DNA from 4 places in the Peribacillus sp. FSL K6-1552 genome. Region 1 is predicted to be linked to each of the others. Evidence: riboswitches for the same ligand, from Rfam matches in the RefSeq annotation. Region 1 holds a riboswitch; each other region holds the start of a gene.

What was found. Region 1 has a riboswitch for cobalamin ahead of NST21_RS05540 (ribonucleoside-diphosphate reductase subunit alpha). Riboswitches for the same ligand answer to the same signal wherever they lie in the genome.
Region 2: it holds a riboswitch for cobalamin, as region 1 does, so the genes downstream of both, NST21_RS12520 (energy-coupling factor ABC transporter permease) here and NST21_RS05540 (ribonucleoside-diphosphate reductase subunit alpha) in region 1, are expected to answer to the same signal.
Region 3: it holds a riboswitch for cobalamin, as region 1 does, so the genes downstream of both, NST21_RS27440 (ABC transporter substrate-binding protein) here and NST21_RS05540 (ribonucleoside-diphosphate reductase subunit alpha) in region 1, are expected to answer to the same signal.
Region 4: it holds a riboswitch for cobalamin, as region 1 does, so the genes downstream of both, metE (5-methyltetrahydropteroyltriglutamate--homocysteine S-methyltransferase) here and NST21_RS05540 (ribonucleoside-diphosphate reductase subunit alpha) in region 1, are expected to answer to the same signal.

Annotation. Positions count from the first base shown of each region.
Region 1 covers NZ_JBBOST010000001.1:1,141,960-1,144,159, forward strand. The annotation lists gene NST21_RS05540 (ribonucleoside-diphosphate reductase subunit alpha) at 1-1,255, opposite strand, end outside; cobalamin riboswitch at 1,393-1,573, opposite strand; gene NST21_RS05545 (manganese-dependent inorganic pyrophosphatase) at 1,867-2,200, shown strand, end outside.
Region 2 covers NZ_JBBOST010000001.1:2,583,519-2,585,718, forward strand. The annotation lists gene cbiQ (cobalt ECF transporter T component CbiQ) at 1-210, opposite strand, end outside; gene NST21_RS12515 (energy-coupling factor ABC transporter substrate-binding protein) at 194-508, opposite strand; gene NST21_RS12520 (energy-coupling factor ABC transporter permease) at 510-1,253, opposite strand; cobalamin riboswitch at 1,430-1,625, opposite strand; cobalamin riboswitch at 1,838-2,027, shown strand; gene NST21_RS12525 ((2Fe-2S) ferredoxin domain-containing protein) at 2,179-2,200, shown strand, end outside.
Region 3 covers NZ_JBBOST010000001.1:5,711,975-5,714,174, forward strand. The annotation lists gene NST21_RS27435 (FecCD family ABC transporter permease) at 1-350, opposite strand, end outside; gene NST21_RS27440 (ABC transporter substrate-binding protein) at 313-1,281, opposite strand; cobalamin riboswitch at 1,460-1,636, opposite strand; gene NST21_RS27445 (polysaccharide deacetylase family protein) at 1,724-2,200, opposite strand, start outside.
Region 4 covers NZ_JBBOST010000001.1:773,900-776,099, forward strand. The annotation lists gene metE (5-methyltetrahydropteroyltriglutamate--homocysteine S-methyltransferase) at 1-867, opposite strand, end outside; cobalamin riboswitch at 1,023-1,213, opposite strand; gene NST21_RS03620 (potassium channel family protein) at 1,505-1,924, shown strand; gene bcp (thioredoxin-dependent thiol peroxidase) at 1,987-2,200, shown strand, end outside.

The sequences.
Region 1 (2,200 bases):
TGTCCATCGCGTTGATTTTTTCAAAGCTATAGCTAGGAAGTGTGCCATTTTCCGCAGCCTCCACAGCTTGAGCGTAATGATTTCTGAAGCTTCCTTCGCCTTTTTTCTCGTCATAAAAATCTTCGAGTGAGAATCCAAGGGTTTGCTTTACGGTATGTGGGTCGAAAAGATACCATTCTTTCCGATCGCGTACGGCTTCCATGAACAGATCAGGAATACATACACCTGTAAAAATATCATGAGCTTTCAACCGGTCATCACCGTTTTGTGTCTTTAAGTCAAGGAAACTCATGATATCTTTATGCCAGGCATCCAAATAAATCGCGATTGCTCCTTTACGCTGGCCCAATTGATCGACGCTGACAGCAGTCTGGTTAAACAAACGGATCCAAGGGGTTGTGCCTGAACTGTTTCCAGAAAAACCACGGATATCAGAACCAAGTGAGCGGATTTTACCGACATAAAGTCCTACACCACCGCCGAATTTAGATACTTTAGCGGCATCGTAGTTGGATAGATAAATGCCATCAATAGAATCTTCAATCGCGTCAATAAAGCATGAACTTAACTGACCGTGAGTTTTTCCTGCGTTTGATAGGGTAGGTGTCGCGACGGTCATATACAGATTGGACATCGCCCAGTATGCCTCTTTGACAAGTTGCAGGCGGTGTTCTGTTTTTTCCATTCTCATAATTTCCATAGCGATGATCATGAAGCGCTCCTGAGGCAGTTCGTAGACCTTGTCTTTTTTCGGACGGGCTAGGTAGCGGTCGTTTAATAAGTAGATGCCGATATAAGAAAATAGTTTATCTTTTTCCGGATCGATCACTAAGCCTAATTCTTCAATTTCTTCTTTGGAGTAAGAGTCGAGTAGTTCGGGTTTATAAATCGGGTAGCGTTCCCCCTCTTGCTGTTGAGAGAGTCCTGCGATTAATTCATAGAACGGTCCGTAGCTCACGTTCTCATAACCGCGATTCGCTTGTGCATCCCTGTACATCGTATTCAAAAGTTCTGCCGCAGCAACAAACGTCCAATCTGGAGCATCTATGTCTACACTTTCGAGAGCAAGCTGGATCAGTTTTTTTGAAGTTTGTTCTTCTGTTGAGTCACTTTTACGATCTAGCCATTTTGTAAAACGCTTTTTGAACTTTTCCATATCTAGCCGGCCTTCGAATTCCTTGGATAACATCTCGAGCTGGATAGAACTTGTTTCTGTGTCATTTTTCACTATAGTAGAGTTATATGTTTGAGTCATGAATAATCCTCCTTGTAAACTTCCGTTAAATAAAAAAATCCGCCCAATAAATTGAGCGGATCAAACGATAGAATAAAAGAGCCATGAAAAAATAGCCATTATACTATCGTTTCATCATCTCAATCCCCGAAGAATAAGAAACGTGAAAAATCCAGGCAGGTCTCCTGACTCATGATCATCCTACTTTGAGTTCTTCCCGTATAAAGAGCTATACAGTGGTTTTCTCATTTCGTCACATTTACAGTTGCGGGGACAGTTCCGGGTTTACACCGGATTCCCTTTTCAGCCATCACTGGCACCTTGGATTACAAATAATTCTATATATAGTTATGTGTGTGGTTTTTAATATCAATATCTAGTATTTCTGCTTATATTATCGTAATCCATATGAGACGATAATTCAACTAATATATTTGATAAAAACCAATCCTTATCTATTGACAAAGTGAGGAGAGAGGGGAAAAGAGTGAAAGAATTAATAGAAAAATGGGAAATTCAAACGCTGAATGTAAGTGATTTTATGTTAAAATAAAGTGTATAGTAAAGGTGGCTCTCCCTTATTGTAATGATGGGGTTCCCGGAAAAATTTTTATTAAAAAGGAGAAATAATCTTGGAAAAAGTATTAGTTTTTGGACATAAAAACCCAGATACAGACACAATTTGTTCAGCTATCGCTTATGCGGATCTGAAAAAACAACTAGGTATCAATGCTGAACCTGTTCGTCTTGGTGAAGTGAATGGTGAAACTCAATATGCATTAGACCAATTCAAATTCGAAGCTCCTCGTCTTGTAGAAAAAGTGGCAGGGGAAGCGGATGGTGTAATTTTAGTCGATCACAACGAACGCCAGCAAAGTGCTGAAGACATTGACCAAGTCCGTGTTTTAGAAGTTATCGACCACCACCGTATCGCTAACTTTGAAACAAGCGATCCTTTATATTACC
Region 2 (2,200 bases), 1.4 Mb from region 1:
AGGTAATAAGAGTAATTTTAGATAATAAGAGATTGGGATTTTTGCCCCGAAAATGATAAAAGCACTCATCACTGTAAAGGTGATGAGTGAGACGGTCGTATCCCTCACTGCTAAAGAAAACAACAAAAGGGAGAGGGCAAAAATCATTTTCTCTAAAGGATGTACATGCTTTAGCCGGTTGAAATAGGCGTATTTATCTATGAGTAACATGTTTTGCCTGTTCGTCCTTTTCTTGAACGGCCTGTTTATTTTTTTGTCGCATAACGCCGATGAAGTATCCTATGAATCCGGCGCCAATCGCGGCTTGGAGAGCAAACAATAAGCTTTCGGTTTCTGCACCTGGCGGCTCCCAGATACTGTTGAACCAAGGCTTATATTCCGGTTGGATTTTAGTGATGGCTTCTTCCGCCACTCCATCAGCTCCACCAAATTCTGTTCCTTGTTGGGTGATTAACGGAATTATAGCAAGTATGACGACTAGAAAAAGCAACAATAAACTTTTTTTCATGCTAACGAGCCTCCTTAGATAACACTCGCAGTAATTTCAATTCGCCTAGATTGTATTTCTTCAAGAAATTCATGACAACGACTGTCAATAAACCTTCACTGATTGCTAAAGGTATTTGGGTAAGGGCAAAGATTCCTGAAAATTTAGTGAATGAGGCCATAAATCCACCTACCTCCGATGGGAAAGCTAAAGCAAGTTGTACAGAAGTTATCACATAGGTGCCCAAATCTCCGAAAGCTGCTGCTAAGAAAACAGCAAGAGAAAAGGACCAACCTAATTTAGTAGCGCCTTTGAATACAAAATAAGCAATGAACGGTCCGCAAACAGCCATGGAAAATGCATTGGCTCCTAGAGTAGTTAGTCCTCCATGAGCTAGTAATACAGCTTGAAATAACAGAACAATAGAACCGACGACACTCATGGCCAGTGGCCCAAACAAGATTGAACCTAAGCCGACGCCGGTAGGGTGTGAAGAGCTTCCTGTAACGGAAGGGATTTTTAGGGCTGATAAAATAAAAACGAATGCGCCGGACAGACCCAGCATCATTTTTGTTTCTGGGTTTTCCTTCACTTTAGACCTAATGGAACGGTAACCCAAGATTAAAAATGGAAGTGTCACAGCCCACCAGAATATCGCCCATTCGATCGGTAAGAAGCCCTCCATAATATGCATGGCCATTGCTTTCTTTGGTACGAAGAGTAGTAAAATGACAAAATAAAGTATTTTCCAATTGGCTTTTTTCATTTGTTCTCCTTTCAACGCTTTTATTTTTAATGATTAAAGCTGAGAAGAGAAGTGGCGGGCAACATAAAAAGCACTTCTCTCAAAAAGAAAGAAGTGCGTAATGAACAGTAAGTTTGCAGCATAATACAAATATTAGCTTATCTGCCTGATCCGCACACCCATCCTCGTAGGTTGAAACAGTTTCACGCTTCATGGCAGGTCTCCTGGCTCTGGATCATCATCCTCATACATCCTTCCCATCTCGTTTGACAGTGGATTATTCTTTACGTATTAGGACTTCCCTTTACAGTGGCGGGACCGCGTCGGATTTACATCGACTTCCCTATTAAGCTAAATTCCGAGGAATCTAGCACCATAAAACTTATGTAATTTTTTGAAAATTCTCGTTTATTGTACCATAAAGCAATGATTCCATCTACACTCTATTCATATTTTTTTTTGAGAAGGATAAAATCGCAGAGAGGATAGGCATGAAGCTGGATTTTCACCATTAAACTTTTCAAAACAGTCGGAATAAACTATTGAATTTTAAAAAAGTTGTTATATGATAGATAAAGTTAACTAGAAATATATTATTATAAAACCAAATATTTCAATTTAAAAGTGCTCTTGTATGAACACGCAAGGGATAATAGGGAAATCGGTGAGAATCCGATGCAGCCCCCGCTACTGTAACGCTGATGAAATTGTCGATAACCACTGGCCTAGAGCTGGGAAGGGACAAAAGTAAATTGAAGCGTAAGCCAGGAAACCTGCTTTTAAAATTGTGTGATACTTTTCGGAGGGAAAGGTAGAAGGACTATGGAGATTTTGAGAGTTTCACTTTGCTTGCTGGAGGCTCCCTTTTCATATAGTTTTTTTAAAACCTTAACTCTAACAGTTAAGGTTTTTTATTTTGCCTTTTCTCAGATTTAGGAGGAAGAAGATGACAACTTGGAACTTAAAAG
Region 3 (2,200 bases), 4.6 Mb from region 1:
ACTGATGCTCCTGATGAAATCCCTAATGTGTAGGGGTCAGCAAGCGGGTTCCTGAGCAGTCCCTGAAAGGCTGCCCCGGCAATCGCAAGCGAAGCCCCAACCAAACCTGCAAGTAATACACGTGGCAGGCGGATGTTCATTACGATATTCGTCAGCATCACATCTGGCTCAACTGAGATTGGTAAATGAAAAAATTCCTTGCCGATAATTTGTATAAGCGCGGGAATCGGTACTGACACCGAACCAAAGGAAATGCCAATCGTCATTGCGAAAAGCAAAAACAATAACGCAATCAAATAAGCAAACGCCCACTTAGTTGTCAAATAGGTTCGGATAGACTGATTTGGCAAGTTCCTCTACTCCCTCTATTAAGCGTGGACCAGAACGGGTCACTAAGTCAGAATGGACATCAAAGACTTGACCATCCTTAACAGCAGCTACATCTTCCCATCCTTTTCGGCCCGTCACTTCACTGACTGGATCTTTTGTATAATAACCATATGTTGTAATAATGACATCCGGATTTGCAGCAATCATAGACTCTTCATCAATTTTCGCCCACCCGTCCAATTCGGCTGCTGCATTTTCCGCTGAAATTATGTTAAGCATTTCATTCATGAATGTATTTTTTCCAGGTGTATAAATATCCGGTGATGGCGAAACCTCTACTAGAACGGTTTTTCTTTCCTCATCCTTAACGGATTTAGCTTTTTCCTGAATTTCCTTCAGTTTCGTTTTCATATTCGCAACGATTTCTTTTGCCTTATCATGTTCTCCCGTTGCCTGTCCAATCATATCAATAGACTCATACACTTCGTCAAAGCTTTGTGCATCATTGACTACAAGGACATCTATTCCAGCATCCTTAAGCTGCTGCAATCCCTCATTCGAATTATGGGCACTGGATGCATGAGCAAGAACAAGATCAGGCTTTAAGGAAACGATTAACTCCGTGTTCATTTCCATTCCGCCAACTTTTTCAATTTCTTTCGTTTCTTCCGGGTAATTATCATTGTCGGATACACCAACAACCTTTTTACCCAAACCAAGTGCAAAGACCACTTCTGTATTACTTGGTATCAATGTAACAATTTTCTTTGGTTGTTCTTCTATCGTTACTTTTTCACCCGTTGCATCTTTTATCGTAATCGGGAAAGCTTGGTTTTCAGTATGATTCGTTTGTTGCTTTTCTTTCGTTCCTTCTTTTGATGTATCATTGCAACCAACCATCATACCTGCAGTTAGTAACATCACTAGAATCAGACCATAGATTTTCTTCATTTTACATCCCTCACAATCTTTTAATTCAATTTCCGACCACCTAAAGAAAACGCACCCTGAAGTGAAGAGGCGAATTTCAAAACAAAAGCATCTCCCGTCAAACGGAAGATGCTTGTATGGCAACAATATAATTACGGACTCAGAAGGTCTGCCACACACCTTCCCATCCGCGTAGGTTACAGGTGTACGAATCTTGGCAGGTCTCCTGGCTAATGGTCATCGTCAACGGCACCTTCCCATATCTCACATACAGTGGTACACAACCGCTAACTCCCATTTACAGTGGCGGGACCGCGTTGGTATTTCACCAACTTCCCTTTTAAGTCATTAAGACACCAAATCGTTCATATGTATATAATTTTCACTGCTTTTCATTATACACTATGTAAGAAATGATTATTATATGATTTTTCAGACTGATTCCGAAATACCTTGTCTTCAATTAATAACGTGATGCATTTTCAATCAGCGCTGCAAACCCATCGACTGACAATCCGGGTGAAATCCGAACTCGGTGCAGTGCATGCATCCCTTGGTCCCTTGAAGCTCCACCAGCTTCGGTGGTTACTGCCATCTTGTATCCAGCTTCTTCTGACAACCTAAGGCTCTCCTCGTTATACCGTCCAACAGGATATGAAAGTACTGTCGTGTCCTGTTGGAGAATACGATCGAATAAATCCTTTGACTGGACCATTTCAGCTTCCTGCTGCCCTACCGTCATACGGTTAAGCTCAAGATGGTTGATAGTATGACTTTCAATAGAAATCCCATTCTCGCTCATCTCCACCATTTGTTCTTCCGTCAGGTGATGACTTTTTTCAATAGATTTCCCGATCATAAAAACAGTTGCTTTCATATTATATTCTTTTAATATAGGAAAAGCCTCCGTGTAATTATCTGTATAGCCATCATCAAAAGT
Region 4 (2,200 bases), 370 kb from region 1:
TGCACCGAGCACTTTGTCTTTCGGGAAGCCGAATTCTTGGAGATTACTAAGGTTTTTCCCTTTATCATGGACAAAATCAAGACCGATCCCTTGAACGTGTAATTCAATCACCTCTTGGTAGTGCTCTACTGCATCAAAGTATGTTTGTAGCATGATGTTCAAATTTGGAGCTGCTTCATTCAATTTTTCATATAAGTAAGTAACAGTTTGCATATCATCTTTAGAAATGGATGAAACAAGGGAGGGTTCATCCATTTGCACCCACTTCACGCCTTCTTGTTCTAGCTCTTGCAGAATTTGTGTGTATAAAGGCAGGAGACTAAGGATGATTCCAGGTATATCTTGTTTATTGTAGCCTTTAGACAGAGTAATAAAAGTATAAGGTCCGACTAACACGGGCTTAGCTTCAATTCCTAGTTTTTCTTTGGCTTCGCGATAAGAAGCAAGTGGTTTATTTTCTGTCAAAGTCAGCTTTGACGGTTTTAATTCGGGAACGATATAGTGATAATTTGTATTGAACCATTTCGTCATTTCAGAAGCAACTTCATCCTTGTTTCCGCGAGCCATAGAGTAATATACAGAAAGGGGAACAGTGCCGCCTTTATAGGCTGAATAACGCTCAGGAACAAGACCGAACATTACAGACATATCGAGCATTTGATCATATAAAGTAAAGTCATTGACAGGAATAATATCAATACCTTGGTCCTTTTGCTTTTGTAAGTTGCCTAAACGGATGGCTTCTAGCTGTGCCGTAAACTCCGATTCATCGATTTTTCCGGACCAGTAAGCTTCTAATGTGCGTTTCCATTCACGATCTTCCCCAATTCGCGGGTACCCTAAACTACTACTTTTCAATATTCCCATCCTCCTACATTCTTTTTTCTTTTAATAAAATAACAACAAAAAAAGCACCCCTAACCGTCAAAAGAGAAAGTTAGAAATGCTTAAAATAAAGGGGTATACAAAAACCCCTTAAAATTATAAGGTCCCTAACACTTCCCTATTCTCCGTAGGTTAAAACAGTGTTGTCGAAACAGGCAGGTCTCCTGACTTTAGGAATCTTATTAGCGGCAGGCCTTCCCAATCCGAAAATCAGTGGCATATTGCATAGCGCTAACATTCCTATTACAGTGGCGGGACCGTGCCGGAATTACACCGGACTTCCCTTTTAATCCTAAAAAAATTAGGAACCTATTTCCACATATGAAATTTCACAAACCCGCTGTAAATTAAACTGCAGGCAACAAATATTTATAAAATAAAAACTATTATAAAAATTTAGACAAGCTTATCATATCCCGACTAAAATGGTCAACAAGGAAAAAAGTCTCGGGAAATGGGGGCTGACCCCGCCTTATATCGACAAAACTATTGGTGCACCTAGGTTTGTTTAAGGATGTGAATGTTGGGAAATGGGGTCTGACCCCTAAATAAAGAATATATTGTTTGGACGGGGAGTATGTATAGGGGGAGTGGGTTGTTTTGAAATGAGGCGTGGGGGATGACTTTTTACATCTTGATTGCAGGGATTATTTTTTGCATGGTGATGAGCATTCGAACGTTATTTCTTGTTGAGTCGGGAGGAAAAAAGTTTTCTCTAGAGGATATGCTGTGGCTCGGCAATTTATATGCGACGATATTAGTAGGTTTTGCACTGATTTATTTATTATACGAGCTACAGAATCATTCGGTGATTCTTGATATGGGCAATCGTTTGGACGGCAGTTTTTACGAGCAACTGAAGACTTCTTTTTATTTTAGTGCAATGACAATGTTTTCAGTAGGGTATGGAGATATAGCCCCGATAGGCATGGGCAGGATGATTGCGACAATCCAGGCGTTCATTGGATACACTCTCCCGGCTGCGTTTGTGATCCGGACAGTGATTGACTTAGAGCAGAAGGAAAGGAAGAATAAATGAAAGTTGTGTTTCTTTCAATTATTGGGTACGCTTACCATAATGAAAGAAATGGAGGGGTAAGAATGACTGTTAAAATTGGAGAAAAAGCACCGGATTTTCAACTTCCTGCAAACAACGGTGAAAAAGTTTCCCTATCGGATTTTAAGGGCAAACACGTTGTTTTATATTTTTATCCGAAAGACATGACGCCTGGTTGCACAACGGAGGCCTGTGATTTCCGTGACCACAATGAGCAGTTTGAGGAATTGAATGCTGTCATCATAGGGATCAGTCCAG